One region of the Streptomyces sp. NPDC093586 genome, then DNA from elsewhere that is predicted to be linked to it. Evidence: riboswitches for the same ligand, from Rfam matches in the RefSeq annotation. Region 1 holds a riboswitch; the other holds the start of a gene.

Region 1 (15,526 bases):
CTGTTCACCGGCTCCCCCGATTCCACTCGCCTTCAATGCGTGCACCAGCCAATTCTTACGCCAACTCACCCGTTCGGCCCAACAGCGACACGATCCGCGCCCGTCCCGGCGCCCACCGCCACCGGCGGTTGCCGCGACCTGCGGCGGGGTACCCGCCGGCTGCCGCACCGCGCGTACGGCCGGTCCGCGGCCGTCGCACCGCACATCTCGATATCTCGCCGAGCCGAGGAGGGCGCCATGGGCACGCTGGATCTGCCCGAACCCGTCGTGCGCGAAGGAGCCCCGCCGCCGGTCGACACGGCCGCGCTCGAGGCGGCCCTGCGCGCACGGGTCGACGGCGAGGTCAGGTTCGACGCGGGGAGCCGGGCCGCGTACTCGACGGACGCCTCCAACTTCCGGCAGACGCCGATCGGCGTGGTCGTCCCGCGCACCCCCGAGGCCGGCGCCGAGGCGGTGGCCGTGGCGCGGGACTTCGGCGCCCCGGTGCTGTCGCGGGGCGGCGGGACCAGCCTGGCCGGGCAGTGCACCAACGCCGGTGTGGTGCTCGACTGGTCGAAGTACTGCACGCGCGTGGAGTCCCTGGACACGGACGCGCGGACCTGCGTGGTGCAGCCCGGGATCGTGCTGGACGACCTCAACCGGCGGCTCGCGCCGCACGGCCTGCGCTTCGGCCCCGAACCCGCCACCCACGCCAACTGCACCCTCGGCGGCATGATCGGCAACAACTCCTGCGGGGCCACCGCGCAGGCGCACGGCAAGGTCGTCGACAACATCGCCCGCCTGGAGGTGCTGCTCTACGACGGCACCCGCTTCTGGTGCGGGGAGACCAGCGACGAGGAGTACGCCGAGATCGAGCGGCAGGGCGATCTGCGGGCGACGGTCTACCGGCGGCTGCGGGCCCTGCGCGACACGTACGCCGACGAGATCCGCCGCCGGTTCCCGGACATCCCCCGCCGGGTCTCGGGCTACAACCTGGACTCGCTGCTGCCTGAGTACGGCTTCGACGTGGCCGGACTGCTGGTGGGCAGCGAGTCGACGCTGGTCACCGTCCTGCGGGCGGAGCTGGAGCTGGTGCCGGTGGTGAAGGAGCGGACCCTGGTGGTGCTGGGGTTCGACAGCATCGACAAGGCCGCCGACGCGGTGCCCGACGTGCTGCCGCACGAGCCGATCGCGCTGGAGGGCGTCGACGCCCGGCTGGTGCGCGACGAGCGGATCAAGCGCCTCAACGAGCAGGCCCTGGCCGAGATGCCCGACGGCGACGCCTACCTGATGGTGCAGTTCGGCGGCGACACCAGGGAGGAGGCGGACGCGCGGGCCCACCGGATGCTGGCGGCGGTGCACCGCTCCGAGCACGACGCCGACTGCGCGTTCATGGACGACCCGGCGCACGAGCAGGACCTGTGGCAGGTCCGCGAGGCCGGGCTGGGCGCCACCGCCCACATCCCCGGCAGGCGCGACACCTTCGAGGGCTGGGAGGACTCGGCGGTGGCGCCCGAGAAGCTCGGCGCCTATCTGCGCCGGCTGCGGGACCTGTTCGAGGAGTTCGGCTATCTCAGCGACACCGGGCCCAGCCTGTACGGCCACTTCGGGCAGGGCTGCGTGCACACCCGCATCCCCTTCGACCTGTACACCGCGGACGGGGTGGCGACGTACCGCCGGTTCATGGAGCGGGCCGCCGACCTGGTCGTCGAGTTCGGCGGGTCGCTGTCCGGCGAGCACGGGGACGGGCAGAGCCGGGGCGAGCTGCTGCCGCGCATGTTCGGCGACGGGCTGGTGGAGGCGTTCGGCCGGCTGAAGGCGGTCTTCGACCCGCTGGACCGGATGAACCCCGGGAAGGTCGTGGCACCGTACCGGCTCGACGAGAACCTGCGCCTGGGCGGCGACTGGGCCCCGTACGAGCCCCGCGACCTGCACTTCCGGTTCCCTCACGACGGTGGGTCGTTCTCCCAGGCCGCCAACCGGTGCGTCGGCGTCGGCAAGTGCCGCCAGCACACCAGCGACGGCACGGTGATGTGCCCGTCGTACCAGGTGACCCGGGAGGAGGAGCACTCGACGCGGGGCCGGGCGCGGCTGCTGTTCGAGATGCTCGACGGGCACGGGGACGCGGCGGTCCGGGACGGCTGGCGCTCGGAGGCGGTCAAGGACGCCCTCGATCTGTGCCTGGCCTGCAAGGGCTGCAGGAAGGACTGTCCGGCGGACGTGGACATGGCCACGTACAAGGCGGAATTCCTGTCCCACCACTACGCGGGCCGTCCCTGGCGCAGGCCCCGCTCCGACTGGTCGATGGGCTGGCTGCCGGTGCTCGCGCGGGTCGTGGGCCGCACCCGGCTCGGGCCGGTCGTCAACGCGCTCACCCACACGCCGGTGCTGTCCCGGGCCGCCGTGGCCGTCGCGGGCCTGGCGGACCGGGAGGTGCCGCTGTTCGCGGAGCGGACGTTCCAGCAGTGGTTCGCCCGGCACGAGCCGGAGGGCGACGGGCGGCGCGGCACCGTGCTGCTGTGGCCGGACACCTTCACCGACCACTTCCACCCGCACATCGGGGAGGCGGCCGTACGGGTGCTGGAGCACGCGGGCTGGCGGGTGGAGCTGCCGGCCGGGCCGCTGTGCTGCGGGCTGACCTGGATCTCCACCGGGCAGCTCGGCACGGCGGAGCGGGTCCTCGCCCGGACCGTGCGCAGCCTGGCCCCGCATGTGCGGGCGGGCGGCCTGGTGGTGGCCCTCGAGCCGAGCTGCACCGCCGTGTTCCGCGCGGACGCGGTGGAGCTGTTCCCCGCCGACCAGGACGTGCGCCGGCTGGCCGAGCGGACGGTGACGCTGTCGGAGCTGCTGACCGAGCACTCCCCCGGCTACGAGCCGCCGCGGGTGCCCGAGCGGTCCGCGAAGGCGCTGGCCCAGGTGCACTGCCACCAGCACGCGGTCCTGGGCTGGGACGCCGACCGCGAGCTGCTGCGCCGGGCCGGGGTGGACGTCGAGCGGCTGGACTCCGGCTGCTGCGGGCTGGCCGGCAACTTCGGCTTCGAACGCGGCCATCTGGACGTCAGCGAGGCCTGCGCGGAGCGGGTGCTGCTGCCGCGGCTGCGGGAGGAGGACGAGGAGACCGTCGTGCTCGCCGACGGGTTCAGCTGCCGCACCCAGATCCACGAGCTCGACAGCGGCGGCCACGAGGGCGTGCACCTGGCGGAGCTGCTGGCCTCGGCGCTGCCCGGCTCCGCCGGGGACACCGGCGTACCGGGCAGCGCGTACGGCACGGCGCCGGGCGCTCGCCCCGCGCCTCCCGGCCGCCGGGCACGGGCGCTGGCCCTCGCCGGCACGGGGCTGGCCGCCGTCGGCGCGGGGACCGCCCTGGTCCGGGGCCTGCGGCACCGCTGAGCGGGCCGGCGACCGGGGGACGCCGGCCCCCGGGCCTCCCGCGGGCCACGCCCCTGCCGCCGTCCGGCGGGCCACGTCTCTGCCGCCATCGTCCCGCGGGCCACGCCCCGCCGCCGCTCCGCGTCCCTCCACGCCCCCGCCACCGCCACGCGAACTCGCACCCCCGCCGCCGCCACACGGGCCCCCACGCCCCGCCGCCGCCCCGTGGGCCGAGCGGGGCCGGATCCGGTCCGCCGTGCGACTGTCCGAGCGGAGCGGCGCCGCCCCGCCGGGAACCCCGTGCGGCCCGGCCCCGACGGGCAGCACGGAGGCCCGCGCCGGTGCGCGGCGCGGAAGCCCCTGCAGCACGTCACCGCTCCGCTCGGCGCCGGGCCGGCGCACCGGGGGTCCGGGAGGGCGCAGCCGTGCCGCTCGGTGCCGGTGCCGGGGCGGGGACCTCAGCCTCTGCCGGTGCCAGTGCCGGTGCCGGTGCCGGTGCCGGTGCCGGTGCCCCGGAGGGTGGTCCGTGGCATGCGGCCCCGGGCCGCCTCGCGTTGACTGGACAGTCAGGAATCGAACCTGTCCGACACGCGACGGGGCCGTCGGGCCGGCGTCGAGAGGTGGGCGGACCGATGGGAGGGCCCGTGACGACTCATCCCCTGCCGCCGCTCGCCGGGCCCGCGCCGGCAGCGCGCCGGCCGGGCCCGTGACGGCGTCCGAGGGCCCGTCGGCCGCACCGGCGAACGCCGTCCCGGCCCGGGCCGAGCAGTCCCTGCGGCGCACCCTGCTCAGCCCCGGCTATCTGCGGCTGTTGCTGCTGTGCGTGCTGCTCGGCGTTCCCGTCGCGCTGGCCTGCTTCTTCTTCGTCGGCCTCCAGCACGAGCTCCAGCACTGGGTGTGGACGTCGCTGCCGAGGGCCGCCGGGTACGGCACCCCGCCCTGGTGGTGGGCGCTGCCCGCGCTGGTGCTGGCGGGGCTGATCCTGGCGCCGATCGTCACCCGGATGCCGGGCGGCGGCGGGCATCTGCCGGTGAACGGGCTGGGCGGCGCGCCCGTCGGGCCGAAGGCGCTGCCCGGTACCGTCCTGGCCGCACTGGCCACCCTGCCGCTCGGTGTGGTCCTGGGCCCCGAGGCGCCTTTGATGGCCGTCGGCAGCGGGCTCGCGCTGTTCGCGCTGCGGCGGACGGGCGCGGACGCGGATCCGAGGGCGAGCGCGATCCTGGCGACGGCCGGCTCCACCGCCGCGATCTCCACCATCCTCGGCGGTCCGGTGGCCGCGGCCGTCCTGCTCATCGAAGGCGCGGGGCTCGCCGGCGCCCGGATGGTCGCGCTGCTGCTGCCCTGTCTGCTGGCCAGCGCGACGGGCGCGCTGGTCTTCACCGGCTTCGGGCAGTGGACCGGTCTGAGGATCGGCGCGCTGTCGCTGCCGCACGTGCCGCCGAGCACCGGTCCCGACGCGGGTGACTTCCTGTGGGGCGTCCCGACGGCGGCGCTGATCGCCGTGCTCGTCACGCTGGGCCGCGCGCTCGGCCGCCGCACCGTCACCTGGACGCGGCAGCGCACGGCCGTCCGCACCGTCCTGTGTGCCACGGCGGTCGGTGTCTGCATCACCGCGTACGCCCTGATCACCGGCCGTTCGCCGGCGGAGGCGGCGCTGTCGGGACAGGCCGCCCTCGCCCAGCTCGCCGCGCATCCGCACGCCTGGTCCGTGGGCGCGCTGGTCGCGCTCGTCGTGTGCAAGGGGCTGGCGTGGGGCATCTCGCTGGGCAGTCTGCGCGGCGGTCCGATCTTCCCGTCGGTGCTGCTGGGCACGGCGACGGCCATGGCCTGCTCGGGCCTGCCCGGCTTCGGCGCGACCCCGGCCCTCGCCCTCGGCATCTCCGCCGCCGCGGCCGCGGTGACGGGGCTGCCGCTGGCCAGTTCGGTGCTCGCGGTGCTGCTGATGGGCAGGGACGCGCACGACCAGATGCCGCTGATCGTCGTCGCGTCGGTGGTCGCGTTCGTCGTCGCCCAGGTGGTCCGCCGCGACCCGCCGGAGACGGCGGCACCGGCACCGGCGCGTCCCGGCGCGGAGTCGGACCGGTGACCGCACGCGGGGGCGGCGGGCGGGAGGGCCGGGCCCGGCCCGGCGTCTCCTGGCGTTCCGCGCGGCCCTGGCTGGTGCGGGCCTGCGCGGCCGTGGGTCTGGTCGTGGCCTACTTCCTGCTGCCGCTCGACCGGCTGGGCCCCGACCGGCCCGTACTGAGCTGGCTGCTGTTCGGCCTGGCCCTGGCGGTCGTGGCCGCGCTGCTGCTGCGGCAGATCCGCCACGTCCTCACCGACCGCACCGGCACCCACCCCGGCGTGGTCATCGCGCTGCTGGTCCTGCTGTCGGTGCACGTCTTCGCGGCGGCCTACTACACCCTGGCCAAACAGCCCGGCGAGTTCAGCGGACTGCGCACCCGCGTCGACTCCCTGTACTTCACCGTCGTCACCCTCGCCACCGTCGGCTACGGGGACATCACGCCCCGGGGCCAGACGGCACGGGTCGTGGCCATCCTGCAGATCCTCTACAGCTTCGTCTTCCTCACCGCCGCCGGAACGGCGCTGGGGCAGCAGCTGCGCTCCCGGGTGGTCCGGCGCACGGCCGAGGGGACCGCCCGTGACGCCCCGGCACCGCGCCCGCCGCCGCAGGCGTGAGGAGATCTTCGCCACGTCCGGCGAGGACGGCTGCCGCCCATGACGGAGCGTCGGCGCGGAAAGCACCCGCGGGTACGGGCCGGACCGGGGCCGGCAGCGGGGAGGCCCGCTTGTCACCACCCTCGTGGGCGCACTACTGTCGCCACGCCTTGGTGAACGGGAAATCCGGTGAAGTACCGGTGCGGCCCTCGCCACTGTGATCGGGAAGTCCGGCTCCGGCCCTCACGGGCAGCCACTGGGTTCTTGCAACCCGGGAAGGCGGAGTTCGGGCGGTGGTACCCGTCAGCCAGGAGACCGGCCAAGGCGCGTCGTCCATCCACGAGGTGCTGGAGAGGGTCTGCTGAGCCATGCACATAGCCGAGGGCTTCCTGCCTCCGGCGCACGCGATCGCCTGGGGTGTCGCGTCCGCGCCGTTCGTCGTCCACGGAGTACGGTCGCTCACCCGTGAGGTCCGGGAACATCCCGAGAGCACGCTGCTGCTCGGGGCGTCCGGTGCCTTCACGTTCGTGTTGTCGGCCCTGAAACTGCCCTCCGTCACCGGGAGTTGTTCGCACCCCACCGGGACCGGTCTGGGCGCCGTCCTGTTCCGGCCGCCGGTCATGGCGGTCCTGGGCACGATCACCCTGCTCTTCCAGGCCCTGCTGCTCGCCCACGGCGGTCTGACCACGCTCGGCGCCAACGCCTTCTCGATGGCGATCGCCGGCCCCTGGGCCGGATACGGCACCTACCGCCTGCTGCGCCGGTTCGGGGCACCGCTGATGGTCACGGTGTTCTGCGCGGCGTTCGTCGCCGACCTGTCCACGTACTGCGTCACCAGCGTGCAGCTGGCGCTGGCCTTCCCCGACCCGGGCAGCGGGTTCCTGGGCGCACTCGGCACGTTCGGGTCCGTCTTCGCCGTCACGCAGATCCCGCTCGCGGTGAGCGAGGGTCTGCTCACGGTGGTCGTGATGCGGCTGCTGGTGCAGTCCAGCAAGGGGGAGCTGGCCCGGCTGGGCGTGCTGCCGGCGGGCACCGGCGAGCGCGAGGAGGCGGTCGTCCGATGAGCCGCAACACGAAGATCAACGTCCTGCTGCTGGCCGTCGTGGCCGCGCTCGCGGTGCTGCCGCTGGTGCTCGGCCTCGGCGACCACAAGAAGGAGCCGTTCGCCGGTGCCGACGCCGAGGCGGAGACGGCGATCACGGAGATCCAGCCGGATTACAAGCCGTGGTTCTCGCCGCTGTACGAGCCGCCGTCCGGGGAGATCGAGTCCGCGCTGTTCGCCGTGCAGGCGGCGCTCGGCGCGGGCGTGCTGGCCTACTACTTCGGTCTGCGCCGGGGACGGCGGCAGGGCGAGGAGCGCGCGGCCCGGGCCGCCGCCCGGCAGGACGCGCACGCTCCCGAAGGGGACTGAGTGCTGCCGATCGACGCGGCGGCGCACAGCAGCCGGTGGCGCCACCGCCACCCCGTGGACAAGGCCGTGCTCGGACTGGGCCTGACCGTGCTCGCGATCTCGCTGCCGCCCTGGCCGGGCGCGGCGCTGGTGCTGGTCGCGGCGCTGGCCGTGCTGCTCGGCCCGGCGGGGGTGCCCGCGCGGCGGCTGTGGCGGGCGTACCGGGTGCCGTTGGGGTTCTGCGTGACCGGCGCGCTGCCGCTGCTGGTGCGGGTCGGGGGACCGGGCGGGTTCGTGGGTGTGGCGGACGGCGGTGCGGTGCGTGCCGGGGAGCTGCTGCTGCGTACGTCGGCGGCGTCCCTCGGGGTGCTGCTGTTCGCGTTCACCACGCCGATGTCCGACCTGCTGCCCCGTCTGGTGCGGGCGGGGGTGCCCGCGCCGGTGGTGGACGTGGCGCTGGTGACGTACCGCATGAGCTTCCTGCTGCTGGACTCCGTGCGCCGGATCCGCGAGGCGCAGGCCGCGCGGCTGGGGCACACCACCCGGGCCGCCGCCTGGCGTTCGCTCGGCGGGCTCGGCGCCACGGCGTTCGTGCGGGCCTTCGACCGGGCGACGCGGCTCCAGGCCGGGCTCGCCGGGCGCGGCTACGACGGCACGCTGCGCGTGCTGGTGCCGAAGGCCCGGGTCTCCGTGCCCTTCACGGCGGCGAGCGTCGCGCTGCTGGCGGCGTTGACCGCCCTCACCTTCGTACTGGAAAGGCCGTTGTCGTGAACGAGTCCGCCGAACCGGCCCTGGTCTCCCTGCGGGGCGCGTCCTTCGGGTACGAGGAGGGGCCACCGGTGCTGAGCGGCCTGGACTTCGAGGTGCGCGAGGGGCGCGCGCTGGCGCTGCTGGGCCGCAACGGCAGCGGCAAGACGACGCTGATGCGGCTGCTCAGCGGCGGACTGCGGCCGCACACCGGGCGGTTGAGCGTCGAGGGGCGGCCGGTCACGTACGACCGGGCGGGACTGACACGGCTGCGGACCACCGTGCAACTGGTGGTGCAGGACCCGGACGACCAGTTGTTCGCCGCGTCCGTCGCCCAGGACGTGTCGTTCGGGCCGCTGAACCTGGGGCTGCCGGACCCGGAGGTCCGCTCCCGGGTCGAGGAGGCGCTCGCCGCGCTGGACATCGCCGCGCTGGCCGACCGGCCCACGCATCTGCTGTCGTACGGGCAGCGCAAGCGGACCGCGATCGCCGGTGCGGTCGCGATGCGGCCCCGGGTGCTGATCCTCGACGAACCGACCGCCGGGCTCGATCCGGACGGGCAGGAGCGACTGCTGGCCACCCTCGACCGGCTGCGGGAGGGCGGCACCACGGTGGTGATGGCCACGCACGACGTGGATCTCGCCCTGCGCTGGTCGGACGACGCCGCCCTGCTCACCCCCTCGGGGGTGCACACCGGCCCCACGGCGGCGACGCTGGCCCGCACCGACCTGCTCGGCCTGGCGGGGCTGCGGCTGCCGTGGGGCGTGGCGGCGGCGCGGCTGCTGTGCGCCCGGGGGCTGCTGGCGGACCCGGCTCAGGGCCCGCGCACGGCGGAGGACCTGGCGGCCCTGGCCGACTGACCCGTTTCAGGGCGCCGTTCAGTTCGCGTCGCTGTACTCGGCGTCCCGGGCCGGAGCCGGCTCGTCCGCGGGCCGGTGCTGTGCGGCGGCGCGGTGGCCGGGCAGGACGGCGAGGACGATCAGGGTGCCGGCGGCCATGATGATCCCGCCGATCAGGCTGGTGCCGGCGACGCCGTGGGCGAACGCCTCGTGGACGGCGTCGACCAGCGCCCGGGCCTGCTGCGGGCCGCCCGACGACGACTTCGCGACGTGCTCGGCGACCGCGAGTCCGCCGCCGACGGAGTCCTGGGCGGTGTCCAGTGCGGCGGCCGGGAGCCGGCCTCCCACCAGGTCGCCCAGTTCGTCGCGGTAGGCGGTGCCGAGCAGGGAGCCGAGGACGGCGATGCCGAGCGAGCCGCCGAGTTCCAGGGCGGTGTCGTTGGCGCCGCCGCCGACGCCGAGTTCGCTCTCCGGGAAGGAGCCCATGATGGTGTCGGTGGCCGGGGAGACACTGAGGCCGATGGCGAGACCGAGCAGCAGCATCGGGGCCAGGAAGCCGGAGTACGTCGAGTCCTTGTCGACGAGGACGAGCAGGAAGACACCGACGGTGCCGATCACCATGCCGGACCCGATCATGGCCTTGACGCCCAGCTTCGGGGTCAGGCGCCCGGTCACGACGGCGCCGACGAACACGGCCCCGGCCAGCGGCAGCAGCCGTACGCCGGTCTCCAGGGCACCGTAGCCGAGGACGAACTGCAGGAACTGCGTGGAGTAGTAGATGGCGCCGTAGGTGCCGAAGAAGAAGAACAGCACGGCCAGCATCGAGCCGCTGAACGGCCGCTGCAGGAACCGGCGCACGTCCAGCATGGGCTGCGGGTGGCGCAGTTCCCAGGCCACGAAGGCCACCAGGCCGACGACCGCGACGACGGCCGCGGTCACCGGGCCGGCGCCCCAGCCGAAGTGCGGGCCCTCGATGGTCGCGTAGACCAGGCTGCCGACGGAGACGATGGAGAGCAGACCGCCCACGTAGTCGATGCGGCCCATGCCGGCCGCCCGGGACGGGGGCACGAGGACCAGCGCGCCGATGACGGCGAGGACGGCGATGGGGACGTTGACCAGGAAGGTCGAGCCCCAGGAGTGGTCGCCGAGCAGCCAGCCGGCGACCAGCGGGCCGACGGCGATGGCGAGTCCGGAGGTGGCCGTCCAGGCCGTGATGGCGCGGGCCCGTTCCCCCCTCGGGAACATGGCGACCAGCAGGGACAGCGTGGCCGGCATGACGACGGCGGCGCCGACGCCCATGATCGCGCGGGCCGCGATGACCAGGCCGGTCTCGTGGACCAGGCTGCCCATCACCGAGCCGCCCGCGAAGATCACCAGACCGGCGATCAGGGCGCCGCGGCGGCTGTACTTGTCGCCGATCGCGCCCAGCACCAGCATCAGCGCGGCGTACGGGACGGTGTAGCCGTCGATGACCCACTGGAGGTCGCTGCTGCTCAGGCCCAGGTCGGCGGTCATGGCCGGGGCGGCCACGATCAGGGACGTGTTCGCCATGACGACGATCAGCAGGCTGAGGCACAGCACGATCAGGGCCCACCAGCGCCGTGGATACGGACCGGTCATCTTCTCGACGGGTGTGGTGGCCAGTAGGGGCATGGAAGGGCTCCCGGGTACGAGGGCAGGTTAATTGCCCATCGGTGTGCAGATTAATCACAGCGTAGATTCTTGCCCACCGATGTGCAAACAGCCTTCGGGTACCCGCCGGCGCCCACTGCACGCACCCGGATCTCGCGCGGGGCCGAGCGGGAACCGGGCCGCGCCCCGGCGGCACGCGCACCGGGGCGGCCGACGTGGCACACCGTCACCCGTACGGGACTTGACGGGGCGGGCCGCGCCGATCGAGGGGGTCGCCGGGGGCGGCAGGGGCGGTGCGGCCATCGCAGCGCCGGTCACGGCGGGGTCACCGCCGACGCCGCCACGAGGACGGCGTATCGGGCACGGGGAGCCGGGCGGGCCCCGTGTGAGGGGGTCCGGTCACGCGAGGAGCGGGAACGGAACCGCGGGAAACGGGAAACCGAACCGCGGGAAGCGGGACCGGAACCGCGGGGGTCAGTCGCCGGTCGTCGGGTTCGCGGGGACCGTCGGAGCCACGGACTCCACGACGGTGCGGGCCCGGTCCTGCGGCACACCCGCCGCCACGAGCACGGCGGCGACGGCCCGGGTGCCGTCGTCCTCCAGCGCGCCCGTGTTGACCTGCTCCAGCAGGGCGACCGTCATCGCCTCCAGCCCGGCGCTCAGCACGGCGGGCGGCAGGTGGGCGGGGAAGGCGCCGTCGCGCTGGCCGCGCTCCAGGATGGCGGTGACCTCGGCGCGGGCCGGCGTGAGGATCTCGGCCACGCGCTCCGCGCCCAGATCGTGCCGGGCCAGCGCCAGCAGCATCCGGTAGCGGTCGCCGACGGGCCACATCATCAGCAGGAAGTACGCGAGGGCACGCTCGGCCGGTTCGGCCGGCCCGGACCCCTCCGCGGCCGACGCCATCGTGCTCCGCAGCACCTCGGAGGCCTCCTCGGCGAGGGCCTCCAGCAGCGCCGCGCGCCCCGGGAAGTGACCGAACAGGGTGCGCCGTACGACGCCGGCGGCCCGCGCCAGTTCTTCCAGGGTGGTGTCCGGGTTCCGCCCGAGCTCCCGGCGGGCCGTGGCCAGGATGCGCGCCCGGTTGGAGCGCGCGTTGCGTCGCTGCGGCTCGCGGGCCACGGGCTTGGACACGGGAGAACCTCGGTGGATCGGGGCGGCGGTTCGCGGGGCGGGACGGCGGGACGGCGGAACGGCGGAACGTCCATTCTGGCACGGGGGGCTTCCCCGGCCCGGTAGCCGTCCTCGGCCCCGCAGGCACCGGTCGCCGCACCGGGGTCGTGGACGCTCGCCCCGGTGCGGCGGTCCGGCCGCGGCCGGACCGCGTCAGTCCAGGCAGAACTCGTTGCCCTCGGGGTCGGTCATCACGATGAAGCCGGCGCTCATCGGGGGTTCGGGCTCGAAGCGGCGCACCCGCGTCGCGCCCAGCTCGACGAGCCGCTCGCACTCGGCCTCCAGCGCCGCCATCCGCTCCTCCCCCTGGAGTCCGGGGGCCGCCCGGACGTCGAGGTGGACCCGGTTCTTGGCGGTCTTGTCCTCCGGGACCCGCTGGAAGAACAGTCGCGGGCCGTGCCCGTCCGGGTCCTCGATGGCCGATCTGCCGTTGCGCTGCCCCTCCGGCACGCCGATCCGCGCGAGGAAGTCGTCCCACGCGGCCAGCGGATCGGTGCCCTCGGGCACGTCGACTCCGGGCGGACCGGGGTGGACGTAGCCCAGGACGTCGCGCCAGAAGCTCGACAGTGCCCGGGGGTCGTGGGCGTCGAAGGTGACCTGGAAGTGACGGCTCATCGGGTTGCTCCGTTCGCAGCGGGGTGTCGGTCGAGTGCGTCCGTGCGCATCGCTCCCACCCTGGCACCGCTCGCGGCCGAAGTCGGCCGGTTTCCCGGAACCGCGTCACGAATGCGGCCGACGGCCGGCGGGGTTCACTCGCCGGCGCTGGGGACGGACCGCCGGAGCGCTCGGGTGAGGCGTTCGACGGCGTCGTCGCCGGCGGGCGCGGTCCCGGTGAGGGTGCCGACCAGCGCCTGGGCGAGGACGATCCCCTCGGTGATCCTCGTGTCCTCGCGCTCGTCGCCCGTGAGCGCGCCGAGCACGGCGTCGCGTACGAAACGGGAGATGCCGGGGTCGCCGTAGAGCCCGGGGAAGGAGAGGGCCATCAGGCACACGCCGACGTTGGCCGTGAGGATCGACTGACCCGCCAGTTCCAGGGGCGCGCGCAGTCGTCCGGCGGCGCGGCAGCGCTCCAGGGCCGCCAGGAGCAGGGCTCTGGCCTCCTCGATGGCAGGCGGCCCGGCCTGAGGGGCCGGCGTGAACATCAGCCGGTACAGGTGAGGGTTGTCCAGAGCGAACGAGACATGGCTGTCCCAGGCCGTGCGCAGGTCCGCCACCGGGTCGTCGGTCGTCGGGTTGCGGCGCTTGTTCGCGAGGAAACGCTCGAAGCCGATGCCCGCGACCGCCGTGAGCAGCCCTTGTTTGTCGCCGAACTGGCGATAGATCTCGGGCATGCCGACCTTGGCCCGTTCGCAGATGGCCCGGGTCGAGATGGCCTGCGCGTCCTTGGACGCGAGCAGTTCCTCGGTGGCGGCCAGGATGCGCTCTCGTGCCGTCGACATGCGGTGATGCTAGCAGCCCTGGAAGCGTCGCTAACACCGTGGAGCTGCATGTTTCCCCTCCGAAGGTGCCTGACGGAAAACACTGCTTCACAGTGCTCACATCATGTGTTAGCGTCGCTCACATCCTTCTCCGATCCTTAGGCGGTTGGTTCATGTCCACGACGACCCTGCGAGCACTCACCGGCGCCGACGAGACGCCCGCGTCGCTCGGCAACGCCACGCTCATCCTGGTCGACTACCAGAACGTCTACACCGGCGGCGTGATGGAGCTCGACGGCTGGAAGCCCGCGCTGGAGGCCGCCTCCGGGCTGCTGGCCGCGGCCCGCCGGGCCGGCGCGACGGTCATCCACGTCCAGGAGGCGGGCTACGACGTGGAGTCCGAGGCCGGCCGGATCCACGAGAGCGTCGCGCCCGTCGAGGGGGAGGCCGTCGTCGTCAAGAACGTCCCGAACGGCTTCCACGGCACGGATCTGGGGGCGCACGTCGACGCCGCCGGCAACGACGACGTCGTCATCGCCGGGTTCATGACCCACATGTGCGTCCTGTTCACGACGGAGGGCGCGTCCCTGCGGGGCAACCGGCCCACCGTCGTCGCGGACGCCTGCGCGACGCGCCCCCTGCGGACCATGCACGCGGGAGGCACGTCGCTGACCGCCCGGCAGCTCCACGACGGCGCCCTCGCGACGATCACCGACCGGTACGGCGTCGTCGTCCCCTCGCTCGCGGAGCTGAGGTAGTCCCTCGAGCGGTCGTCCGCGGCGGGGCGGCGGTCCGCTCCGTTCCGCCGGCTCCGCGGCGGGCGTCGGTGTCCTGAGCGCCGGGCGGGGTGCGACGTCACGGGGCCCAGGGGCGGAGTGTCTCCGGGTTGAGCACGCCCCGGACGTGCCGGATGCGGTCTCCGGCGATGTCGAACGCGTACACCGCCACCGGCGTGCCGGCGTGCTCGGCCACCAGGCCGGGCCGCCCGTCGACGGTCCGCTCGCCGAGTTCGAGGCCGAAGACCCTGTCGGCGATCCGGACGAAGAAGTGCGCCACCTGCTCACCGCCCTCGATCGGGTGGGCGACGGCGGTGACGCGTCCGCCGCCGTCGCCGACCGCCGTCGCCGCGGGGTCGAGGAGGCCGATGAGGGTCCCGATGTCCTTCGGCCTCCCACGCCCGCCTGAAGTCCCCGACGACGCCGGCGGCTAGGTCGGCGGGCGACGGAGGGGACGGCGGCCGCGCGTCGCGCAGACGGCGGCGGGCCGAGGAGGCCAGTTGGCGGCAGGCCGCCGGGCTGCGGCCGGCGAACCGGCCGCAGACCCACTTCTCGAGGAGATCGCGATCTTCTCGAGGAGATCGCGATGACGGCACACGAATCCGACATCAGGGCACTGCTGGAAGAGCGCGTCGAGGCCAGCCGGACCAAGGACATCGGCCGGCTCATGTCCCTCTGCTCCGACGACATCGTCCACTACGACGCCGTCCTCCCGCTCCAGTTCACGGGGCGCGCGGAGGTCGGCGCCAACGTCCTGCGGTGGTTCGGCGGTCACGAGGGCCCGATCGGTCCGGAGACGCACGCGCTCACCGTCGCGGCGGTGAGGGGGGCCTCGCCTTCGCGCACATGCTCCACCTGGAGTCCGGCACGCGCAGGAACGGACTCAGCACGGCCGTATGGGTGCGGGCGAGCCCGGGGCCGAGGCGGTCGGACGGCAGGTGGCTGATCACGCAACGAGCACATCTCCCCGCCGATCGACCCGGAGGGCCTCCAGGCGTGGTTCCCGCCGGACAGGTGAGGCGGGCGGCGACCGCTCTCAGAGCATGATGAGCAGGCGGGTGTCCGGCTTGAGCTTCCTGTTCACCGAGCGGCTCTGCACGTACACCTCCAGCTCGGGGTTGTTGCCCGCCTTCACGGACACGGTCCCCTGGACGCCCGTGCCGAACAGGAGGCTGCGCGCCGCGTCCCCCGTGTAGGCGCGATCGGTCTTCTTCTCGACCACGATGACCTCCTTGTTGGGCTGGACCAGAGCGCGGGCGCCCAACTGGTAGTAGCAGGAGCCGCGTTCGTACGTCACGCCCGGGTGCGAGTCGACGAAGGGGCGGATCTCGATCTCCTTGTCGACCTTCAGGAGCCGGTACCTGTCGGCCGGGATCGGTTCGAGGTTCGCCCGCACGTCGTCGACGGATATGTCCTGGCCGACGGCGAACAGGTTCTTCGTGCCGCGCACGCCCTGCTCGCGGCCCCTCAGGAAGCTGGTGGCGGCGGCCCGCACGGTGCCGATCGCCTCCTCGACGCCCTTCTGCGAGTCCGCGTCCCAGATGGCGA
Region 2 (15,526 bases), on a different contig from region 1:
CCCGGGAGGCCGTCACCGCACAGGTCGCGCGCGAACTGCAGCTCGGCCTCGACGGCCTCCCGCAGCATGTCGGTGACCTGGACCCCCAGCTCGTCGTCGAAGAGGTCCGGCTCCTCCTTGCGGACGGTGTCGACCACGTCGAAGGCGAACGACATGTGCATCGTCTCGTCCCGGAACACCCAGTTGGTGCCGGTGGCCAGGCCGTGCAGCAGGCCCCGGCTGCGGAACCAGTACACGTAGGCGAAGGCGCCGTAGAAGAACAGGCCCTCGATGCACGCGGCGAAGCAGATGAGGTTGAGCAGGAAGCGGCGGCGGTCGGCCTTGGTCTCCAGCCGGTCGATCGACTCGACCGAGTCCATCCACCGGAAGCAGAACTCGGCCTTCTCGCGGATCGAGGGGATGTTCTCCACGGCCGCGAAGGCGGCGGCACGGTCGTCCGGATCGGGCAGGTAGGTGTCCAGCAGCGTCAGGTAGAACTGGACGTGGACGGCCTCCTCGAACAGCTGCCGGCTCAGGTACAGCCGTGCCTCGGGGGAGTTGATGTGCTTGTAGAGGGTCAGCACCAGGTTGTTCGCGACGATCGAGTCGCCCGTCGCGAAGAACGCCACCAGCCGTCCGATGAGGTGCTGCTCCTCGGGGCTGAGCTTCGCGAGGTCGGCGACGTCCGAGTGGAGGTCGACCTCCTCGACGTGCCAGGTGTTCTTGATGGCGTCCCGGTAGCGCTCGTAGAAGTCCGGGTAGCGCATGGGGCGGAGGGTCAGCTCGAAGCCCGGGTCGAGCAGGTTCTTCGTCGTGGGGGTCTCGGTGGTCATCACTGGCAGGCCTCGCAGGACTCGGGGTTTTCCAGGGAGCAGGCGACCGCTTCGGGGTCCGGGACGGCCTGCACGGGGACGGTGGCCCGGCCGGCGGCGCGGGCGATACGGGTCGCCGGGCGGGAACGCAGGTAGTACGTGGTCTTCAGGCCCTGCTTCCAGGCGTACGCGTACATCGAGGAGAGCTTCCCGATGGTCGGCGTCTCCAGGAACAGGTTCAGCGACTGGGCCTGGTCGAGGTACGGGGTACGGGCGGCGGCCATGTCGATCAGGGCGCGCTGCGGGATCTCCCAGGCGGTGCGGTACAGCGCGCGCACGTCCTCGGGGATCCACGCGAAGCCCTGCACCGAGCCGTTCGCCTCGCGCAGCGCCTCGCGGGTGCGGGCGTCCCACACGCCGAGCCGCTTGAGGTCGTCGACCAGGTAGGAGTTGACCTGGAGGAACTCGCCGGACAGCGTCTCGCGCTTGAACAGGTTGGACACCTGCGGCTCGATGCACTCGTAGGCGCCCGCGATGGAGGCGATGGTCGCGGTCGGCGCGATCGCGAGGAGCAGGGAGTTGCGCAGCCCGGTCGTCGCGATGCGCTCGCGCAGCGCCGCCCAGCGCTCGGGCCAGGTGTGCTCGACGCCGTAGTGGTCGGGGTGCAGCACGCCCCGGGCGGTACGGGTCTTCTCCCAGGCGGGCAGCGGGCCGTTGCGCTCGGCGAGGTCGGCGGAGGTCTCGTACGCGGCGAGCATGATCCGCTCGGCGATGCGGGTGGAGAGGGCCTTCGCCGCGGGGGAGTCGAAGGGCAGGCGCAGCTGGAAGAAGACGTCCTGCAGGCCCATCGCGCCGAGGCCCACCGGGCGCCAGCGGGCGTTGGAGCGGCCCGCCTGCTCGGTCGGGTAGAAGTTGATGTCGACGACCCGGTCCAGGAAGGTGACGGCGGTGCGGACGGTGGCGTCCAGCCGCTCCCAGTCGATGCCGTCGCCGGTCACGAAGGCGCCGAGGTTGACCGACCCGAGGTTGCAGACCGCCGTCTCCCCGTCGTCGGTGACCTCCAGGATCTCCGTGCAGAGGTTGGAGGAGTGCACGACGTGGCCCGGTTCGGCGGTCTGGTTGGCGGTGCGGTTGGCGGTGTCCTTGAAGGTCATCCAGCCGTTGCCGGTCTGCGCGAGGGTGCGCATCATGCGGCCGTACAGCTCACGGGCCGGCAGCGTCTTCCTGGCCAGGCCCTTCGCCTCGGCCGCCCGGTAGGCCGCGTCGAACTCGTCGCCCCACAGGTCGACCAGCTCCGGCACGTCCGAGGGCGAGAACAGCGACCACGGCCCGTCCGCGTCCACCCGGCGCATGAACTCGTCCGGGATCCAGTGCGCGAGGTTCAGGTTGTGGGTGCGCCGGGCGTCCTCGCCCGTGTTGTCTCGCAGCTCCAGGAACTCCTCGATGTCGGCGTGCCAGGTCTCCAGGTAGACCGCAGCGGCGCCCTTGCGGCGGCCGCCCTGGTTCACCGCGGCGACCGAGGCGTCCAGCGTCTTCAGGAACGGGACGATGCCGTTGGAGTGCCCGTTGGTGCCGCGGATCAGCGAACCCCGGGCGCGGACACGGGAGTAGGCGAGGCCGATGCCGCCGGCGTGCTTGGAGAGGCGGGCGACCTGGTGGAGGCGGTCGTAGAGGGAGTCCAGCTCGTCCTTGGGGGAGTCCAGGAGGTAGCAGGACGACATCTGGGCGTGCCGGGTGCCGGAGTTGAACAGGGTGGGGGAGGAGGGCAGGTAGTCCAGGCGGCTCATCAGCCCGTAGAGCGCGGCCACTTCCTCGACGGACCGCTCGCTGTCGTCCTCGGCGAGCCCGGCGGCCACGCGCAGCAGGAAGTGCTGGGGCGTCTCGACGACCTTGCGAGTGATCGGGTGCCGCAGCAGATAGCGGCTGTAGAGCGTGCGCAGCCCGAAGTAGCCGAAGCGGTCGTCGGCGGCCGGGTCGGTCAGCGTGTCCAGGCGGGCCGCGTGCAGCCGGACGAACGCGGCCGTGCGGTCGGCGATCAGGCCCTCGCGGTGGCCGGTGGCGACGGACTCGGTGAAAGAGGTGACGCCCTGGGAGGCGGCCTCGGCGCGGATGCCGATGGTCAGCAGCCGGGCGGCCAGCCGGGAGTAGGCGGGGTCCTCCGAGATCAGACCGGCCGCGGCCTCCGTGGCGAGCTCCCGCAGCTCCGCCTCGTCGGCCCGCGCCGACCGGCCGCGCAGGGCGGCGGCGGCGACCCGGCCGGGGTCGGCGTCGGGGAGGTCGGCGGTCAGCCCGGTCAGGGTCCGCAGCAGGGCGGCACCGGGTCCGTCGGATTCCTCGGTCACCGTCACCGGGGTCGCTGAAGCCGGATCGGCTGGCGCGATGGTCACGTGGGGCTCTCCCTCGCTCGGCACGGGGCCCGACGGAGGGCAGGGGGCAGCTCACGAGCGCACGCGGCGTCGCGTCCACCGGCCCATTCCGCGAGGCCCGGACGTCATGGCACCCGGACCGGGACGGCCGGGCGCACTGTCGGCAGGTCCTCGGACTGAAGCCTGGGCGGGCTCACGTGAGAACACAGCTACGCGAACACGCACAAGTACACCGTTGCGGGACAGTTCCGGATTCGCACCGGATTCCCCTGCGGCGACAGCGAGCATGAGCATACATCTTGTGCCAGGTGCGGAGAGCACCCCCAGATGTTGTGCCGCGTAGGTGTCAGAGCGTCAGTCGGTAGGTGAGCAGCGTGATGTCGTCGAGCTCCGGCAGCGGGTTCCAGTCGCGTTCGGGCGTGCGGGTGAAGCCCAGGCGTTCGTAGAGCCGGTGGGCGGTGCGCATCGTCCGCTGGGTCGACAGCACGACCCGTGCGCAGCCCTCGACGGCCCGGGCGCGGTCGACGCAGGACCGCACCAGGGCCTCGCCGACGCCGCGTCCCCGCGCGTCGTGGCCGACGGCGAGCATGCGTATCTCGGCCTCGCCGGGCCGGGCGATGTCGGCCAGGGGACCGCCGGACGGCACGAAGGTCACGCCGCCGAGGACGCGGCCGTCCGCGACGGCGACCAGGACCTCCGCGGCCGCCGCCCGCTTGGCCACGTCCCGCAGTTCACCGAGGTAGGCGTCGCTCTCCCCGAAGTCGAGGAGGCCGTCCTGGAGATAGGCCCGCGCGGTGATCTCGCCGAGGGTGTCGTACTCGTCGGCCGCCGCCTGCCGGATCACGAAGTCCATGCCGCCGAGTGTGCCCGACGGATGGGGCGACGGGCCGCCGGATCTCTCCGACGGCCCGTCGCCCGTGCGTGGATCAGTGCGAGGTGCCCGCCGTGGCCGGCGGCAGCTCCACCTGGACGCCCGGGTCGCCCGCGTCCGCCGTGTAGTCGGCCGGCCGGGTCTCGTCGACGCCCTCGGGTGCCTTGACGGCCTTCAGGACGAAGGTCAGGACCACGGTGACCAGGACGTTCAGCACGAAGGCGGTGAGGCCGATGTAGCCGATCTCGCCGATGCCCGGGATCTCCTTCGAGGAGCCGCCGAAGTGCTTCTGGGTCGGCGAGGCGACCCCGTACGCGGCGACCGTGCCGTACACCATGCCGACCGCCCAGCCGGCGAGCAGGGCCCAGCGGTGGAACCAGCGGGTGAACAGGCCGCCCACCAGGGCCGGGAAGGTCTGCAGGATCCAGATGCCGCCGAGCAGCTGGAAGTTGATCGCGACCGTCTTGTCCATCGTCAGGACGAAGACCAGCGCACCCACCTTCACCAGCAGCGACACCAGCTTGGAGACCTTGGTCTCCTGCTCCGGGGTGGCGTCCGGCCTGATGAAGTCCTTGTAGATGTTGCGGGTGAACAGGTTCGCGGCCGCGATCGACATGATCGCCGCCGGGACCAGGGCGCCGATGCCGATCGCCGCGAAGGCCACGCCGGCGAACCAGTCCGGGAACATGTCCTCGAACAGCTGCGGGATCGCCAGCTGGCCGTTGCTCACCTTGATCCCGGCCGCGATCGCCATGAAGCCCAGCAGCGCGAGCAGGCCGAGCATCAGGGAGTACAGCGGCAGGATCGTGGTGTTGCGGCGGATCACCTCACGGCTGCGCGAGGACAGCGTCGCGGTGATCGAGTGCGGGTACATGAACAGCGCGAGCGCCGAGCCGAGCGCCAGCGTGGCGTACGTCCACTGGCCCGCCTCGGGCGGCACCAGGGCGCCGCGCGGCTTGCCGGTCGCCTCGTTGGTCTGGCCGAACGCCTCGCCCGCCTTGGCGAAGATCTCGTCGAAGCCGCCCAGCTTGATCGGGATGTAGATGATGGCCACGGCGATCACGATGTAGATCAGCGTGTCCTTCACGAACGCGATCAGCGCGGGCGCGCGCAGCCCCGACGAGTAGGTGTACGCCGCCAGCACGCCGAAGGCGAGCAGCAGCGGCAGGTCCTTGACGAACCAGTTGGTGTCCTCGCCGCCGCCGACGCCCATGACGTCCAGCACGGCCTGGATGCCGACCAACTGGAGCGCGATGTACGGCATCGTGGCGAGGATGCCGGTGACGGCGACCGCCAGCGACAGGCCCTTCGAGCCGAACCGGCCGCGCACGAAGTCCGAGGTAGTCACGTAGCCGTGCTTGTGGGAGACCGACCACAGGCGGGGCAGGAAGGTGAAGATCAGCGGGTAGACCAGGATCGTGTACGGCACCGCGAAGAAGCCGGACGCGCCCGCCGCGTAGATCGCCGCCGGGACGGCCACGAAGGTGTACGCCGTGTAGAGGTCGCCGCCCAGCAGGAACCAGGTGATCCAGGTGCCGAACGAGCGACCGCCGAGACCCCATTCGTCGAGGCTGTGCTCGTTCTCGGCCTTGCGCCAGCGGGCGGCCAGGAAGCCCATCGCGGTGACGAGCACGAAGAAGAAGATGAAGACGGCGAGTGCGACGCCGTTCACGCCGTCGTTCACTTGGCTCCGCCTTCCCGGCGGGCGCGCTGGTCACGCTGCCAGAGCTTGTACGCGATCATCGTCAGCACGGTGGAGATCAGCACCCACGCCATCTGGTACCAGTAGAAGAACGGGATGCCGATGAGGGCCGGGTCGGTCTTGGCGTACGAGCCGACCCACAGCACGGCCACGAAGGGCGCTGCAAGACAGAGGGCGATGACGACGCGCACCGGCGTCACCGTCGGCCCTCTGTTCACTTCTGGGGCTTGCGACATGCGGTGGCTCCGTCCCCTCGCTGATCACCTGGTGCAGTGCGCACGAAAATGTAGGTGACGCGTAAGGACCAGCGGAAGACCTCGTCCGCATGTCGGTCCGCGATCGCGATGCCGCCCGCCCCGCGGGACGACGGATCCTAGTCCTGCGGACGCTTCAGCCGGGCCACGAACTTGTAGCGGTCGCCCCGGTACACCGACCGCACCCATTCCACCGGCCGGCCCGTGCGGTCCAGCGAGTGCCGGGAGAGCATCAGCATCGGCAGGCCGACGTCGGTGCCGAGCAGGCCGGCCTCGCGCGGGGTGGCCAGCGAGGTCTCGATGGTCTCCTCGGCCTCGGCGAGCCGGACGTCGTACACCTCGGCGAGGGCCGTGTAGAGGGACGTGTACTTCACCAGCGACCTGCGCAGGGCGGGGAAGCGCTTCGCCGACAGGTGGGTCGTCTCGATGGCCATCGGCTCGCCGTTGGCCATGCGCAGCCGCTCGATGCGCAGCACCCGTCCGCCCGCCGTGATGTCCAGCAGCCCGGCGAGGCGTTCGTCGGCGGTGATGTAGCCGATGTCCAGCAGCTGCGAGGTGGGTTCGAGACCCTGGGCCCGCATGTCCTCGGTGTACGAGGTGAGTTGCAGCGCCTGCGACACCTTGGGCTTGGCGACGAAGGTGCCCTTGCCCTGGATGCGTTCGAGGCGGCCCTCGACGACCAGTTCCTGCAGGGCCTGGCGCACGGTCGTGCGCGAGGTGTCGAACTCCGCGGCCAGGGTGCGTTCGGGCGGGACCGGCGTGCCCGGCGCCTGCGTCCGGACCATGTCGAGCAGGTGCTTCTTCAGTCGGTAGTACTTGGGCACGCGCGCGGTACGGACGGTCGCCCCACCCTCGTTCTCCGCACTGCTGACGTCGGTGCTCATGCTCTGCCTTCCCGGCTCCGGGTGCCGAAGCGACCGACATCCCCTATCGGCCACGGCTCACATCGTGGCACGGGTTCGTGCCGGGAGGATCCCGCACGCTCCGTGATCCCTTCTGTATACCCCCGGGGCCCCCGTTGGTCTAGTCCACCGCGCCGCACCGGAGGGCGTTGGTACACGCCCTCCGGCCGGTGCCGGCGCCTCGCCGGGAGCCGGTGGTACACCCGGCACCGACCCGTCCGATGTGTCGCTTGCGCAATGAAAGGTCCCTGCATATCTCGGTCGCATCACGGACGTTCGAGGGGTGCTTGCACACCCTTGACAGCCCTATTGGTCTGGGCCAAGCTCCCCGTACTGGTCTACACCATTGGTCCAGGTCCCGGCCCCATAGGCGGTCCGCGTCGACGAGCAACCGCGGGGAGGCAGGGGGGTTTTGTGGCATCCCTGAGGAGGGTGGCGTGAAGCGCAAGCTGATAGCCGCGATCGGTATCGCGGGCATGATGGTCTCGGTCGCGGCGTGCGGGGGCGACGGCGGTGACGACGACGGCAAGAAGGCCGGGGCGGACGGCTACGCCGGCCAGACGCTCACCGTGTGGGTGATGGACGGCTCCTCGCCCGACCAGTGGCAGGCGGACCTCGCCAAGGAGTTCGAGGCGAAGACCAAGGCCAAGGTCACGTTCGAGATCCAGCAGTGGAACGGCATCCAGCAGAAGCTGACCACCGCGCTCTCCGAGGAGAACCCCCCCGACATCTTCGAGATCGGCAACACCCAGACCCCGGCCTACGCCAAGACCGGCGGCCTGGCCGACCTGAGCGACCTCAAGAGCGGCATCGGCGCCGACTGGTCCGAGTCCCTCAACAAGTCCGCCGTCTTCGACGGCAAGCAGTACGCGGCCCCGTGGTTCGTGGTCAACCGCGTGGTCATCTACAACAAGAAGATCTGGGCGGACGCGGGCATCAAGGACACGCCCAAGACCCGCGACGAGTTCTACGACGACCTCAGGACGATCGGCGAGAAGACCGACGCCGAGCCGATCTACCTGCCCGGTCAGAACTGGTACCACTTCGTGGGCCTGGCCATCGGCGAGGGCGCCGAACTCGTCAAGAAGGACGGCGACAAGTACGTCTCCAACCTGGACGACCCGAAGATCGCCGCCGCCGCCGAGACCTACAAGAAGTTCCAGGCCCTCTCCAAGGCGCCCAAGGACAAGGACGAGGCCACCCCGCAGCAGGGTGAGATCTTCGCCAAGGGCAAGACCGGCGCCATCATCGGCATGGGCTGGGAGGGCGCCACGGCGATCACCGCCAACCCGGCGATCGAGAAGGACCTCGGCTACTTCACCATCCCGGGCGCCACGGCCGGCAAGCCCGAGGGCGTCTTCCTCGGCGGTTCCAACCTGGCCGTCTCCGCGGGCAGCAAGAAGCAGGAGCTGGCCAAGGAGTTCCTGAAGCTCGCGCTGTCCGACAAGTACGAGGGCGCGCTGGCCAAGGCCAACGGCGTCATCCCGAACAAGCAGTCGCTGCAGGGCAACCTGCGGGGCAACGCGGCCGCCGAGGCCGCCGCTCCGGCCTCCGCGGGCGGTGGCACCACGCCGCTGATCCCGGAGTGGGCCGCGGTCGAGAACGACCCCAACCCGATCAAGACCTATCTGACGGCCGTGCTGAAGGGGAAGTCCCCCGCCGAGGCCGCGAAGCAGGTCGAGGGCGAGTTCAACAAGCGCCTGGCGCAGCAGCAGTAGCACCGGGCGGACCGGGGCGGGGGCCGGCACGCGACGGCCCCCGCCCCGGTCCGAGTGGGACAGGCCGAGAAGAAGAGAGACCGCGAGCATGACCGTGCAGACCGAACGGCCGCCCCGAGGCCCGTCGGACGTCCGCAAGGCGGACGGCGGGCACACCGGCCGGGCGAAACCGAGAGCCGCGTCGCGCGCCGGCGCACTCGTCCCGTACCTGCTGCTGCTGCCGGCCTGCGCGGCCACCGTGCTGCTGCTCGGCTGGCCGCTGCTGAAGGACGCCCTGCTGTCCTTCCAGAACCTCAACATGGCGCAGCTGATCCAGCACGTCACCGAGTGGACCGGCGTCGACAACTACAAGAAGGTCCTCACCGGCGAGGACTTCTGGCGGGTCACCCTCCGCTCGATCCTCTTCACGGCGGCCAACGTCGTCCTCACCATGGTGGCGGGCGGCCTGATCGGCCTGCTCCTCGCCCGCCTCGGCCGGGTGATGCGGTTCGTGCTGATGATCGGCCTGGTGCTGGCGTGGGCCATGCCGGTCGTCGCCGCGACCACCGTCTACCAGTGGCTGTTCGCCCAGCGCTTCGGCGTCGTCAACTGGGTCCTGGACAAGCTCGGCTGGCACTCCATGGCCGACTACAGCTGGACCGGCAGCCAGATGTCGACCTTCTTCGTCGTCACCGTGCTGATCGTCTGGATGTCCGTCCCGTTCGTCGCCATCAACCTGTACGCCGCGACCACCACCATCCCCGGCGAGCTCTACGAGGCGGCCGCCCTCGACGGAGCCGGTGCCTGGCGCGGCTTCACCACGGTCACCCTGCCGTTCCTGCGCCCGTTCCTCTACGCGACGACCTTCCTCGAAGTCATCTGGATCTTCAAGGCGTTCGTGCAGGTCTACACGTTCAACGGCGGCGGCCCCGACCGCCTGACCGAGATCCTGCCCGTCTACGCCTACATCGAGGGTGTCGGCAACCAGCACTACGGCATGGGCGCCGCGATCGCGGTCCTGACCATCCTGATCCTGCTCGGCCTGACCGCCTACTACCTCAGGATCGTGCTCAAGCAAGAGGAGGACGAGCTGTGAAGCGCTCGCTCTTCGGCCGCCTGTGGCCCAACGTCACGGCCGTCGTCCTGTTCATCGGCCTCGTCTTCCCCGTCTACTGGATGTTCGCCACGGCCTTCAAACCGGCCGGTGACATCATCTCGGAGGACCCGGTCTGGTTCCCGACCGACGTCACCCTCGAGCACTTCAGGACCGCGGTCGACGCCGACCACTTCTGGACGTACGTCACCAACTCGCTCGTCGTCACCGTCTGCGCCGTCGTCTTCTCGCTGGTCATCGCGCTGGCCGGGGCCTTCGCCCTGGCGCGGATGCGGTTCAGGGGACGACGCGGCTTCATCGTCGGCTTCATGCTCGCCCAGATGGCACCCTGGGAAGTCATGGTCATCGCCATCTACATGATCGTGCGCGACGCGTCGATGCTGAACAGCCTGGTCCCGCTCACGCTCTTCTACATGATGATGATCCTGCCCTTCACCGTCCTGACGCTGCGCGGCTTCGTCGCCGCCGTGCCGAGAGAGCTGGAGGAGTCCGCGATGGTCGACGGCTGCACCCGCGCCCAGGCCTTCCGCCGGGTCATCCTGCCGCTGCTCGCGCCGGGCCTGATGTCCACCTCGATGTTCGGCTTCATCACCGCCTGGAACGAACTGCCCCTCGTCCTGGTCGTCAACAAGGAGGCCGAGTCCCAGACCCTGCCGCTGTGGCTGACCAGCTTCCAGACCGTCTTCGGCGACGACTGGGGTGCGACCATGGCGGCCTCCTCCCTCTTCGCCATTCCGATCCTGATCCTCTTCGTCTTCCTGCAGCGCAAGGCCGTCAGCGGCCTGACCTCCGGCGCCGTGAAGGGATAACGCCATCCGATGACGACAATCGCCAGCGGCACCGACACGCTCACGCGCGACGCGCTGACCGTCCTCCAGCCCGGTTTCACCGGCACCACCGCCCCCGACTGGGTGCTGCGCCGCCTCGGCGAGGGACTGGCCTCCGTCGGCCTGTTCGGGCGCAACATCGCCTCGGCCGAGCAGCTGGCCGCCCTCACCGCCCGGTTGCGCGCCGAACGCGAGGACGTGCTGGTCGCCATCGACGAGGAGGGCGGCGACGTCACCCGCCTCGAGGTGCGCACCGGCTCCTCCTTCCCCGGCAACCTCGCCCTCGGCGCGGTGGACGACGTGGGACTCACCCGGCGGGTCGCCGCGGAACTGGGCCGCCGCCTCGCGGTCTGCGGAGTCAACCTCAACTGGGCCCCGTCCGCCGACGTCAACTCCAACCCGGACAACCCGGTCATCGGCGTGCGCTCCTTCGGCGCCGGCACCGACCTCGTCGCCCGGCACACCGCGGCCTACGTCACCGGCCTGCAGTCGGCGGGGGTGGCCGCCTGCACCAAGCACTTCCCCGGCCACGGCGACACCGCCGTCGACTCCCACCACGCCCTGCCGCGCATCGACGTGGCCGCCTCGGTGCTGGCCGAGCGCGAGCTGGTGCCGTTCCGCGCGGCCGTCGCCGCCGGCAGCCGCGCGGTGATGAGCGCCCACATCCTGGTCCCGGCCCTGGACCCGGACCGCCCGGCCACCTTGTCCCGCCGGATCCTGACCGACCTGCTCCGCGGCGAGCTGGGCTACGACGGCCTGATCGTCACCGACGGCATGGAGATGCGGGCCATCGCGGACACCTACGGCATCGAACGCGGCAGCGTGCTCGCCCTCGCGGCCGGCGCCGACGCGATCTGCGTGGGCGGCGGCCTGGCCGACGAGGAGACCGTACGACGCCTGCGCGACGCCCTGGTCGAGGCGGTCCGCTCGGGCGAGCTGCCCGAGGAACGCCTGGCCGACGCGGCGGAGCGGGTCCGCGCCCTGGCCCGCTGGACGGCGGAGCGCGCGGACGCCTCGCGGTCCGTGCCCCCCGACGGCGAGGTGGGCCTGCGCGCGGCCCGCCGCGCCCTGCGCCTCACGGGTGCCGAGGGCTTCACGCCCCTCACCGAACCGCCGTACGTCGCCGCGCTCACCCCCGTCGCCAACATCGCGGTCGGCGACGAGACGCCCTGGGGCGTCGCCGCCGAACTCGGCCGCCTGCTCCCCGGCACCGAGACCGGCAGCTTCGCCGGAGCGGACGCCGGCCAGGAGGTACTGGCGGCGGCCGGGCGGCGCCGTGTCGTGGCGGTCGTCCGCGACGAGCACCGCCACCCCTGGATGGCGGCGGCCCTCGACACCCTGCTGGCGGCCCGGCCCGACACGATCGTGGTCGAGATGGGCGTCCCCGGGGCCGAGCCCCGCGGCGCCCTGCACGTGGCCACCCACGGCGCGGCCCGCGTCTGCGGCCGGGCGGCGGCGGAGGTCGTCGCGGGCGTCTGACCGGGCACCCGTCGGCCCGTCACGGCGAAGGCGCCGCACCTTCCGATCGGGGGGTGCGGCGCCTTCTGTCTGCGGGTCCGCAGGAGGTGTGCGCGGACCCTCGGATCAGATGCCCTGCCAGTCGGGCTTGTGGGCGTAGGTGTGCCGGAAGTAGTCGGCGAGCTTCAGCTTGCCCGCGGCGGCCTCGTCGACGACGACCGTGGCGTGCGGGTGCAGCTGCAGCGCGGAGGCCGGGCACACGGCCGCGACGGGGCCCTCCACGCTCGCGGCGACGGCGTCCGCCTTGCCCTCGCCGGTGGCCAGCAGCACCAGGTGCCGGGCCTCCAGGATGGTGCCGATGCCCTGTGTGATCACGTGGTGCGGCACCTGCTCGATGTCCCCGTCGAAGAACCGCGCGTTGTCGACGCGGGTCTGCTCGGTCAGCGTCTTGATCCGGGTCCGCGAGGCGAGCGAGGAACACGGCTCGTTGAACCCGATGTGCCCGTCGGTCCCGATCCCCAGCAGCTGGAGGTCCACCCCGCCGGCCTCGCCGAGCGCGCGGTCGTAGGCCTCGCACGCGGCCTGCACGTCCGCGGCCGTGCCGTCCGGGCCCATGAACGCGTCCATGCCGATCCCGAGCGGTTCCAGCACCTCGCGCCGCAGCACCGAGCGGTACGACTCCGGGTGCTCGGCCGGCAGCCCCACGTACTCGTCGAGCTGGGCGATCCGCGCCCGCGAGGTGTCCACGGAACCCGAGCGGACCCGGGCCGCCAGCGCCTCGTACACGGGCAGCGGCGTCGATCCGGTGGCGACCCCGAGCAGGGCGTCGGGCTTGCGTCGCAGCAGCTGCGCCATGGCCTCGGCAATGAGCTCGCCGCCCGCCTCGGCGTCGGGAACGATGACAACTTCCACGCTTGCCTGCCGTTTCGAAGAGAGGGACTCACCCGGTGCCCGGGACTGGCCATGTGGTTTAGACCAATCTAGCAGAGGAGGGCCCCGCGGGCGCGTCGAGAACGGCGCGCGGGTGGGGGCGCGCGCACGCCCGCGCGCGGAAATCGTCCCGCCCGCGCGGCCCCGATCGTGGGCCAACAGGGTTAGGCTTCAGGCGACCGCCCGGATGTCCGGCGGCGCACGACAACAGCACAGACCGTTCACCGCATGGACATGGCTAGTGGTCTAGTCCACAATGGTCACCGCGACACTCGTGCGAGATGGACGTCAGGCTTCCGCCTTCCCCGCACAGGAGGGCGGACCGAGGAACCGGAGCTCTCTGCCCTGACTGCCCCGGCTCCTCACCCTTCGGCCGAACGGGACCGCACACCCCACGGCCGATGTTGCTCCGGGCTGCGGTGCCGGGAGGGTTGAGGGTCCCTCCCAGGCGCCGCGGCCCGCGGGTGTTTCCGGGCTCCGGGCTCCGGTCTCCAGGTCCCCGGCATGGCGGAATCTGGCCGATTTCGATCGCTGTCCGTACCGCCAGGTACGCTCAGTCACGTGCCCTCCATGAACGAACTCGTACGCCAGCACACCGCCCTCGACGACTCCGACCTCGAGTGGCTCCACCTGCTGGTCTCGGAGTGGCAGCTCCTCTCCGACCTCTCCTTCGCCGACCTGGTCCTGTGGGTCCCCACCCGCGACGGCACCCGGTACGTGTCGGTCGCCCAGATGCGGCCCAACACCGGCCCGACCTCGTACCAGGACGACATGGTCGGCCACCTCGTCCCGCGCGGCCGGCGTCCCATGCTGGACGTCGCCCTGGACGAGGGCCGGATCGTGCGCGAGGGTGACCCGGAGTGGCGCGAGGAGGTCCCGGTCCGCGTCGAGTCCATCCCCGTACGGCGGCAGGGGCGCGTCCTCGGCGTCATCGCCCGCAACACCAACCTCCTCACCGTGCGCACGCCGAGCCGGCTGGAGCTCACCTACCTCCAGAGCGCCTCGGACCTCGCGCAGATGATCGCCGCCGGCGCCTTCCCGTTCGAGAACCAGCAGGTCGACATGGACGCCTCGCCCCGCGTCGGCGACGGCCTCATCCGCGTCGACGGGGACGGCATCGTCCAGTACGCCTCCCCGAACGCCCTGTCGGCCTACCACCGGATGGGCCTCGCCGCCGACCTGGTCGGCCACCACCTGGGCCGGACCACGGCCGAACTCGCCCCGTCCCGGGGCCCGGTGGACGAAGCCCTCGCCAAGGTGGCCAGCGGCTGGGCGCCGCGCGAGTTCGAGATCGAGGCGCACGACGGGGTGATCCAGTTCCGCGCCATCCCGCTCAAGCCCAAGGGCACGCGCATCGGCGCGCTGGTGCTGCTGCGCGACGTCACGGAACTGCGCCGCCGTGAGCGAGAGTTGATCACCAAGGACGCCACCATCCGGGAGATCCACCACCGGGTGAAGAACAACCTCCAGACGGTGGCGGCCCTGCTCCGGCTCCAGGCCCGGCGCATCGAGTCCGAGCGCGGCCGCGAAGCGCTGGAGGAGGCGGTCCGCCGGGTCGGCTCGATCGCGATCGTGCATGAGACGCTGTCCCAGAACCTGGACGAACGCGTGGAGTTCGACGAGATCGCCGACCGCGTCCTGGCCATGGTCGCCGAGATCTCGCCCGGCAAGGTGACCGGTCGGCGCACCGGCCGCTTCGGCATCCTGGACGCCGAGGTGGCCACCCCGCTGTCGATGGTGCTGACCGAGGTGCTGCAGAACGCGCTGGAGCACGGCTTCCGCGAGGGCGACACCGGTACGGTCGAGGTCTCCGCGGTCCGCGGGGGCACGACGAAGGAGGCGCGGCTGCTGGTCACCGTCCAGGACGACGGCGTCGGCCTGCCCGAGGACTTCGACCCGCACCGCTCCGGCAACCTGGGGCTGCAGATCGTCCGGACGCTGGTCGAGGGCGAGCTGGGCGGCGCCTTCGACATGGTCCCGGCCCCCGAGCGCGGCACCCGGGTGATCCTGGACATCCCGGTGCCGACGGCGAAGTAGAAGCCGGCGGGGAAGCCGGGGGCGGTGGAGGAAGACGGGGCGGGGACAGCAAAAAGCCCCGGACCGGTGAAGGTCCGAGGCCAGTGCTCATGCGATGCGGGGGAGCATCGGGGTACTGCGCGCTGCGGCTCGGGGGCGGGAGTTGCGTACTCGCTGTACGCGCCGCCAAGCTCAGGCTGTCAGCAGGGGTGACTGATCAGGCAGAGGCCTGACGAGCCCGGTTGCGGGCGGCACGGCGCTTCATCGCGCGGCGCTCGTCCTCGCTGAGACCACCCCAGACGCCGGAGTCCTGGCCGGACTCGAGCGCCCACTGCAGGCACTGCTCCATGACAGGGCAGCGACGGCAGACGGCCTTGGCTTCCTCGATCTGCAGCAGCGCAGGACCGGTGTTGCCGATGGGGAAGAAGAGCTCGGGGTCTTCCTCGCGGCAAACGGCGCGGTGACGCCAGTCCATGGCTGCTACCTCTCCTTGGTGTGACTGTGCAAGTGCTTGTGAATGTGAACGCTTTCACGAATCCCTCAACAAGGGAAGGGCCTACCGCCAGGTTCCCGGCGTGGTCCTTGGAGTTTGAAGAGG

Evidence for each region. A riboswitch is a leader RNA that binds a small molecule or an ion and turns the genes downstream of it on or off. The one in region 1 is predicted to bind cobalamin.
Region 2: another riboswitch for cobalamin. It lies ahead of ACIRFH_RS04730 (ribonucleoside-diphosphate reductase subunit alpha); the one in region 1 lies ahead of ACIRFH_RS20540 (energy-coupling factor ABC transporter permease).

Annotation. Positions count from the first base shown of each region.
Region 1 is NZ_JBIWJA010000019.1:21,811-37,336, reverse strand. It holds gene ACIRFH_RS20560 (cell division protein SepF) at 1-8, opposite strand, end outside; gene ACIRFH_RS20555 (FAD-binding and (Fe-S)-binding domain-containing protein) at 238-3,369, shown strand; gene ACIRFH_RS20550 (chloride channel protein) at 4,055-5,434, shown strand; gene ACIRFH_RS20545 (potassium channel family protein) at 5,506-6,027, shown strand; cobalamin riboswitch at 6,161-6,345, shown strand; gene ACIRFH_RS20540 (energy-coupling factor ABC transporter permease) at 6,375-7,070, shown strand; gene ACIRFH_RS20535 (energy-coupling factor ABC transporter substrate-binding protein) at 7,067-7,417, shown strand; gene cbiQ (cobalt ECF transporter T component CbiQ) at 7,418-8,167, shown strand; gene ACIRFH_RS20525 (ATP-binding cassette domain-containing protein) at 8,164-9,003, shown strand; gene ACIRFH_RS20520 (MFS transporter) at 9,022-10,635, opposite strand; gene ACIRFH_RS20515 (TetR/AcrR family transcriptional regulator) at 11,089-11,745, opposite strand; gene ACIRFH_RS20510 (VOC family protein) at 11,938-12,399, opposite strand; gene ACIRFH_RS20505 (TetR/AcrR family transcriptional regulator) at 12,534-13,223, opposite strand; gene ACIRFH_RS20500 (isochorismatase family protein) at 13,376-13,960, shown strand; gene ACIRFH_RS20495 (hypothetical protein) at 14,058-14,258, opposite strand; gene ACIRFH_RS20490 (hypothetical protein) at 14,565-14,924, shown strand; gene ACIRFH_RS20485 (VWA domain-containing protein) at 15,015-15,526, opposite strand, start outside.
Region 2 is NZ_JBIWJA010000003.1:145,160-160,685, reverse strand. It holds gene ACIRFH_RS04735 (ribonucleotide-diphosphate reductase subunit beta) at 1-812, opposite strand, end outside; gene ACIRFH_RS04730 (ribonucleoside-diphosphate reductase subunit alpha) at 812-3,178, opposite strand; cobalamin riboswitch at 3,321-3,461, opposite strand; gene ACIRFH_RS04725 (GNAT family N-acetyltransferase) at 3,504-4,010, opposite strand; gene mctP (monocarboxylate uptake permease MctP) at 4,084-5,712, opposite strand; gene ACIRFH_RS04715 (DUF3311 domain-containing protein) at 5,709-5,966, opposite strand; gene ACIRFH_RS04710 (GntR family transcriptional regulator) at 6,104-6,868, opposite strand; gene ACIRFH_RS04705 (extracellular solute-binding protein) at 7,324-8,604, shown strand; gene ACIRFH_RS04700 (carbohydrate ABC transporter permease) at 8,693-9,679, shown strand; gene ACIRFH_RS04695 (carbohydrate ABC transporter permease) at 9,676-10,506, shown strand; gene ACIRFH_RS04690 (glycoside hydrolase family 3 protein) at 10,516-12,003, shown strand; gene nagB (glucosamine-6-phosphate deaminase) at 12,109-12,894, opposite strand; gene ACIRFH_RS04680 (sensor histidine kinase) at 13,474-14,949, shown strand; gene ACIRFH_RS04675 (WhiB family transcriptional regulator) at 15,146-15,403, opposite strand.